DNA from 3 places in the Rahnella perminowiae genome. Region 3 is predicted to be linked to each of the others. Evidence: predicted binding sites of a transcription regulator. Region 3 holds the regulator's gene; each other region holds the start of a gene.
The links. Region 3 encodes LexA, which represses DNA repair genes until DNA is damaged. Its sites were predicted from a motif close to TNCTGTATGTACATACAGNA; they were not measured.

Region 1: the regulator LexA is predicted to act here: its motif matches at 1,220-1,239, upstream of rmuC (DNA recombination protein RmuC).
Region 2: the regulator LexA is predicted to act here: its motif matches at 915-934, upstream of J1781_RS10120 (DNA translocase FtsK 4TM domain-containing protein).

What each region holds. Positions count from the first base shown of each region.
Region 1 is NZ_JAFMOT010000157.1:47,188-49,459, reverse strand. It holds gene rmuC (DNA recombination protein RmuC) at 1-1,177, opposite strand, end outside; gene J1781_RS04675 (DedA family protein) at 1,335-1,862, opposite strand; gene udp (uridine phosphorylase) at 2,017-2,272, opposite strand, start outside.
Region 2 is NZ_JAFMOT010000171.1:86,975-89,246, reverse strand. It holds gene J1781_RS10120 (DNA translocase FtsK 4TM domain-containing protein) at 1-850, opposite strand, end outside; gene lrp (leucine-responsive transcriptional regulator Lrp) at 971-1,465, opposite strand; gene trxB (thioredoxin-disulfide reductase) at 2,199-2,272, shown strand, end outside.
Region 3 is NZ_JAFMOT010000185.1:235,001-237,272, reverse strand. It holds gene plsB (glycerol-3-phosphate 1-O-acyltransferase PlsB) at 1-274, opposite strand, end outside; gene J1781_RS20385 (diacylglycerol kinase) at 510-878, shown strand; gene lexA (transcriptional repressor LexA) at 998-1,606, shown strand; gene dinF (MATE family efflux transporter DinF) at 1,889-2,272, shown strand, end outside.

The sequences.
Region 1 (2,272 bases), on a different contig from region 3:
AGTTGCTGATCGTTCGTAGCGCCACCAGCAAGGTCGTCGGGCTGACCAACATAATATTGTGGCGAAGCGCTTCGCTGATCAATTCGGGCTCCCGGTCGATAGCCAACAGAAAAGCAGGCTCAACGGGGATAAACATCAGCACATAATCGAGGCTGCGCAGACCGGGAAGTTGCTGGTAATCTTTGCGCCCGAGCAGGCGGATATGTCCGCGCACTGAGGCTATATGTTCATTGAGTGCCGCTTCCCGCTCGCTGTCATCCTCACTGTTGAAATAACGCTCATACGCAACCAGCGTCATTTTGGCGTCAATCACCACGTCTTTATTCTGCGGTAACCGTACGACCACATCAGGTTGCATCCGGCTGTTGCTATCCACCTGCACGCTGACCTGCGTCTGGTATTCATGCCCTTCGCGTAAACCGGAAGCCTCGAGCACGCGACTCAGAACCACTTCACCCCAGTTGCCCTGCGTTTTATTATCACCTTTCAGAGCTTTAGTCAGGTTGACGGCTTCGCGTGCCATCTCCACATTCAGTTGCTGTAAATTGCGGATCTCATGCGCCAGCGTATGTCGCTCACGGGCTTCCTGCCCGAAGCTGTCCTGCACCTGGCGGCGGAAACCATCCAGTTGCTCACGCAACGGCAGCAGTAACTTATCGAGACTTTGCTTGTTCTGTTCATCGGCACGACGGCCATTTTGTTCGAAAATCCGGTTAGCCAGGTTTTCAAACTGGCTGCTCAGGCGCTGTTCGCTGTTAATCAGCAGACGCTGCTTTTCTTCAGCCGCCATGCGGGTTTCGTCCAGACGGGTCGAAACCTCACGCAACTCAGCTTCCTGCGCACTGTTGATTTCCCGCTGCGCACGCAGTTCCTGATTGAGTTGGTCACACTCGTTTTGCCAGTGGACAAGAAGTTGTAATTTTTCCTGGCTGGCCGCCTGCAGACTGTGCAGTTTTCGCAGCTCAAGTTCAGCTTCACGCAGTTGCTGCTGGCCTGATTGCCGCTCGATTTTGTGCGTATCATTTTCCGTTTTAAGCTGTTCCAGCGATTGTTCCAGCAAACGGCGTTGCGTTTCATACTCCGTCTGTTGTTGCTGTTGGCGCAAACTGGCAATCAGCCATCCTAAGAGTAAGCCAATTAACCCTGCCCCCAGGGCAGTCAGAATGCTGATATCCACGTGATTTCCCTCTTCAAGTCTCTTGCGGCCAAGGTAATGTCAGGCTGTATGGATGTCCAGTCTATTTTCTGTTGCATTGAACCTTTGCGAGACGTCTTCCAAAAAGGAATTTCTCTGTATTTGCCCCCTTGCGACGGGCAACGACAGAGGGCAGGATTTAAAACCAGCGGCTCAGCCACTGAATGCCAAACGCACCGGGTGCCAGAATGCCGAAAGCCCAGATAAGTGCCGAAGTCACATTCGCAATCTGGAAATACTTTTGCGGCATACCGCAGATGCCAGCAACCAGTGGCACAACGGCGCGAAGCGGGCCAAAAAAGCGGCCGATAAAGGCCCCCGGCATGCCCCATTTTTCAAAGAAAGCATGCCCCCGAACCAACATTTGCGGATGACGGGAGAAAGGCCAGAAATTGCCAACACGATCCTGATAACGGGCACCAATCCAGTAAGAAAGCCAGTCGCCCAGGAAAGCCCCCGCAGCGGCGGCTGCCCAGATGGGCCAGAACGGTATGCCGGTTTCGCCAATCAGCGCACCGAGCCCCAACAAGATAAACGTTGCCGGAAGCAGCAGGGAAAGGAATGCCAGCGATTCACCAAAGGCCAGAAAAAAAACGATCGGCGCAGCCCACACCTGATGGGCACGAATGAAGGTAGTGGTGTACTCAAGAAGGTCGTGAACAGTCAAAAATGCAGTTCCTTGTGTCAGAGATCCGGAAGGGAATACATCAATTATTCCAGATGGATTACTAACATGACCTTAACAGATCTGCTTAACAGAGCAAAAAAACGGGCCGTCAGAGGCCCGTTGATAAGATGTGGTTGTTTTAGTTTTACAGGGACTAAAGCAGTCTGCGGGCCGCTTCGACAACAATCTTCACTGCATGGCTTTCGGTCTTTTTCATGGTTTCCGCATTAGGGATTTCCTGCTGCGTGCGGTTCACGATAACACCGGCAACCATCCCGGCGCGCAGCCCCTGGCTTGCACACATGGTCAGCAGAGTCGCGGATTCCATTTCGTAGTTCATGACGCCCATTTCCTGCCATTCTTTCATCGATTCTTTGAAGCGACGGACAACACGGCCGGAGTAAGTGTCA
Region 2 (2,272 bases), on a different contig from region 3:
CAACCGCTGCAGGTTCAGCTTCCGCCGGGCTGGCTACCGAAGACACCTGAGCAGCAGGCTCATTCACGGAAGGTGCAGAAAACAGCACATCATCTTCATCGGCTTCAGCAGCAACCGCCGATGCTGTGACAACGCTTGCCGCAGCGACGGCAGGCGCAACTTTAGCGACAGGTTTTGCGTCGTCTTCCAGTAGCGGATCGTCATGCTCGTCGTAATCATAATCTTCATCGCGACGGGAGCGGTTGGTCACGATATTCGTCACACCCAGCACTGCGCCGCCGATCTTTTCAGCGATGGTCAGCCAGGACCAGCCGGTAAATAAAGTCAGACCGGCAGCCCAGACGCACAGCAGAACCAGGGTCGCCCCCACGTTATTGAAGTACGGGGTCATCGCGGTACTGAGCAAACTGCCGATTACACCGCCGGAAGCGAAGTAATACAGGTCATCAATATTGACGGCCGCAAGACCACAAGACGTGACAATGAGCGCCAGCGTGCCAATAAGGCGCAGCGAAAGGGCAAAATAATCGACGAAATCCTGTCTATCCCGCTGACGGAAAGCCGCCCAACAGAGACACAGAATAATAGGGGGTATCGCGTAGCCAAATACGCCAAAGATGAAGAACAGCGTGTCGGCCATCCATGCACCTACACCTCCACCCCAGTTATGAATTGGCCCATGCCAGGCGGTCTGAGACCAACTGGGATCAGAGGGGTTAAAACTCACCAATGCTGCCATTAAATAAGCAGCAAAAATCGCCACCACAACCAGCAAAGCCTCCAGCAGACGGCGGCCATTGCTCAGTTTTTTTAGGGTAACTTCTTTATCTTCTGTATATTCCTGGCTCAAGAAAGGCTCTCCAGGTTCCTGTGAACTGAGAAAAAGCAACAGCGCCGAGACTCCCCGGCGCCATAGCTGTATAGATACACAGGAGTGTAGCTAAAATGACAAGGTTTTGCACCAGAACAATTACCGGGTCTTAATGACCAGGCGATTTGTCTGCTTCACTTCTTCCATCACCACGTAGGTGCGGGTGTCGTTAACACCAGGCAGACGAAGTAAAGTCTCACCTAAGAGCTTACGGTAAGCAGACATATCAGGTACGCGGGTTTTCAACAAATAGTCGAAATCCCCTGAAACCAGATGACACTCCTGAATATCTTCGAGTTTTTGCACTGCCGCATTGAACTGCTCAAACACATCCGGCGCGCCGCGATTGAGGGTAATTTCAACAAATACCAGCAACGAGGCATCCAGATAATGCGGGTTGAGCAATGCAGTATAACCATTGATGAAGCCCTGACGTTCCAGACGACGAACGCGCTCCAGACATGGAGTTGGAGATAATCCCACACGTTTGGAAAGCTCGACGTTTGAAATCCGGCCATCCTTCTGCAATTCATTGAGGATGTTACGGTCAATACGGTCGAGATCTTTTCCCGGACGCTTTTTATTGTCTACCATTATTATTGTCTCTCTGCTGTCCTTCCCTGCACCTGCCATACCCCAGCCAACTTCAATGTCTAAGGGTTGTCCCAAGCGAAGACCCGATGATTAAGGTTTACGCATCCAAAAGCCGCGTTGATCCCCTGTCAAAAGGAACACGGCCGTAAAGCGGATACTCAAAAGAAATAACCCTGCGAAATTAATAGGTTGTCAACAAACAACCTGATTCACTCATCCCTGCTGCAACCGAAAAGCCAAAAAACAAGACCGGAACAGGTCCGGTAGCAGCCAATGGCATAAATTCAAGTCACAGACAGGCAGTTAATTTCTCCTTCCCCTGATGTTTTCGCAAATGCACAGCGGATTGTCAAAGTAAAAGAAGCAAAATCAGAAGAACGTGCCAGATTGAAAAGCTGGTACCCCCTTTTTAGCTATCTTTTCTCTTTGAACAATAACAACGCATCTCACGCGTTATTTCTGCAAAATCCCTACAAAGCGTCCTGAATTATGCCCGAATTAACACGTTTTGATGAGCAACGTTCATCACATATGATCGTCAGAATGGTTGTTTTTCATCCTATCCATCAAACAGTTACCTGCTTCATCGATATTGACGAAACTCTTTTTACGCGGGTTGCACAATAAAAACTATCAGACAAATCGTTAACAACATCTGAGTTTGCTTTTTTTACTGCGCCGTTTTCCCTACAATCGGTTTATCGCTTGTCGCCATCGCGGAGATGAATTACGCATGAGTACGGTTAAACACAGTAAATTATTGATTTTGGGCTCCGGTCCGGCGGGTTATACCGCAGCGGTTTATGC
Region 3 (2,272 bases):
ATACGCGCGGACCTTCAGCAATAAAGACATGGCTTGGCAGCAGGGTTCCGTCAATTTCCAGCGGAATAAGGGGATCAGGCAGATTCTGTGCCAGACATTGCGCACGCAACGTCAGCAAATCGGCTTTGGAATTATAGGGCAATACATACAAAATCGGCCGCGTCGGGTCTAAATGCAACTCGGTAACCGGATCTGAAGGTATGACCTTGCTCTTTACCAGCAATGAGAGCGGTAAATTCAATAATGTGTAATAAAGTCTACGCCAACCTGACATAAAAACGTGAAGCCTCTTGTTAGCCATTTCGCCGCAAGGATACCAGAAAGCTCAGATGAGATCTGTGGTGATGCAATACCCTTCTTATTTCAAGCCGCAGGGGTGTTGGCTTAAGACGTTCACCCGAATCACTTACTCATGTAAGCTCATCAGGATTCACTTCTTTACCGCCTTTCTGCACCCCGACTATTTGGGGTATAAAGTGCGGCAAATTCTCTAAGGATCAGTAAAAGAAATGGCTAACCAAGTCACTGGATTTACCCGAATTTATAAAGCAGCTGGCTATTCCTGGAAAGGGCTGAAAGCGGCATGGCAAAATGAAGCGGCCTTTCGCCAGGAAGCCAGCGTCGCTATTCCGTTAATTTTGTTATCTTTTTGGTTTGATGTCAGCCCCGTAGAACGCATTCTGCTGGTGGGATCCGTTGTTTTGGTCTGTGTCACTGAACTGCTCAACAGCGCGGTGGAATGCGCGATAGACCGTATCGGATCTGAGTTTCACGTACTTTCAGGCCGTGCAAAAGATATCGGCTCGGCTGCCGTACTTCTGACCATCATATTGGCGTTTTTTGTCTGGGTCAGCATCTTTTGGCCACGATGGTTCTGATTTGGAATCTGCATTCCAGGAATCAACGTTATGCCCTGTTTTTATTCAATCTTAGGTTTTCATTGATCGTTTAGCTGTATATACTCACAGCAAGACTGTATAAACAACCAGGGGGCGGAATGAAAGCTTTAACGACCAGACAACAAGAGGTCTACGACCTTATTCGCGATCATATCTCCACCACCGGTATGCCACCCACCCGCGCAGAGATTGCATCACGTCTGGGGTTCCGTTCCCCCAATGCGGCGGAAGAGCATCTCAAAGCGCTGGCGCGTAAGGGTGTTATTGAGATTGTTTCCGGCGCATCACGCGGCATTCGTTTGCTGATGGAAGAAGAAGAGGGTTTACCGCTGATCGGCCGGGTTGCTGCCGGTGAGCCGTTGCTGGCCCAGCAACATATTGAAGGACACTATCAGGTCGATCCGGCCATGTTTAAGCCGAGTGCCGATTTCCTGCTGCGTGTCAGCGGTATGTCGATGCGTGATATCGGTATTCTTGATGGCGATCTGTTGGCTGTACATAAAACGCAAGACGTGCGTAATGGACAGGTTGTCGTGGCCCGTATAGACGATGAAGTCACCGTGAAACGTCTGAAAAAACAGGGCAGTGTGGTGCAGTTATTGCCTGAAAACAGCGATTTCCAGCCGATCGTGGTTGATTTACGTGAGCAGAATTTCAGCATTGAAGGGTTGGCCGTAGGCGTCATCCGCAACGGTGACTGGATCTGACCTTCGTACTTCGGGCTGCAGATGCGTTGGCTGCGTGCGTTCACCCGAATCACTGACTCCTGTCAGCTCATCGGGATTTTTTTACTTGCCGCCTTCCTGCAACTCGAATGACTCGGTCAGATATTACTGGGTCAAATTCTTGATCCCAATGGTCATATTGTTGATTTGCGGGTTCGTTAGCCGCCTCTGACATACCGCTAAGCTTTAACGTTTCATCTCGTCGCCCCTTCCGGGGCGATGTCACTTACAGGCATAACCTGAACCTCCGGCATGAGATTCTCTATGCAACATCATTCCCTGCGACAAACACTCAAAAACACCTTTTTAAGCCCCGCCGATAAGGCGCTCTGGAGGCTGGCATTGCCGATGATTTTTTCAAATATCACGGTGCCTCTTCTCGGGCTTGTGGATACGGCGGTGATCGGTCATCTCGACAGCCCGGATTATCTCGGCGGAGTGGCTGTGGGTTCGATGATCACGACTTTCCTCTTTATGCTCTTACTTTTTTTACGGATGAGTACCACCGGCATGACCGCTCAGGCGCTGGGCGCGAATGATAACCGGTTGCTGGCGCGCGCTTTCGTACAACCCTTTCTGCTGGCCGTATTGTCTGGTCTCACCATAGTGTTGTTCCGGCACCCCCTGATGGAACAGGCGTTTCATATC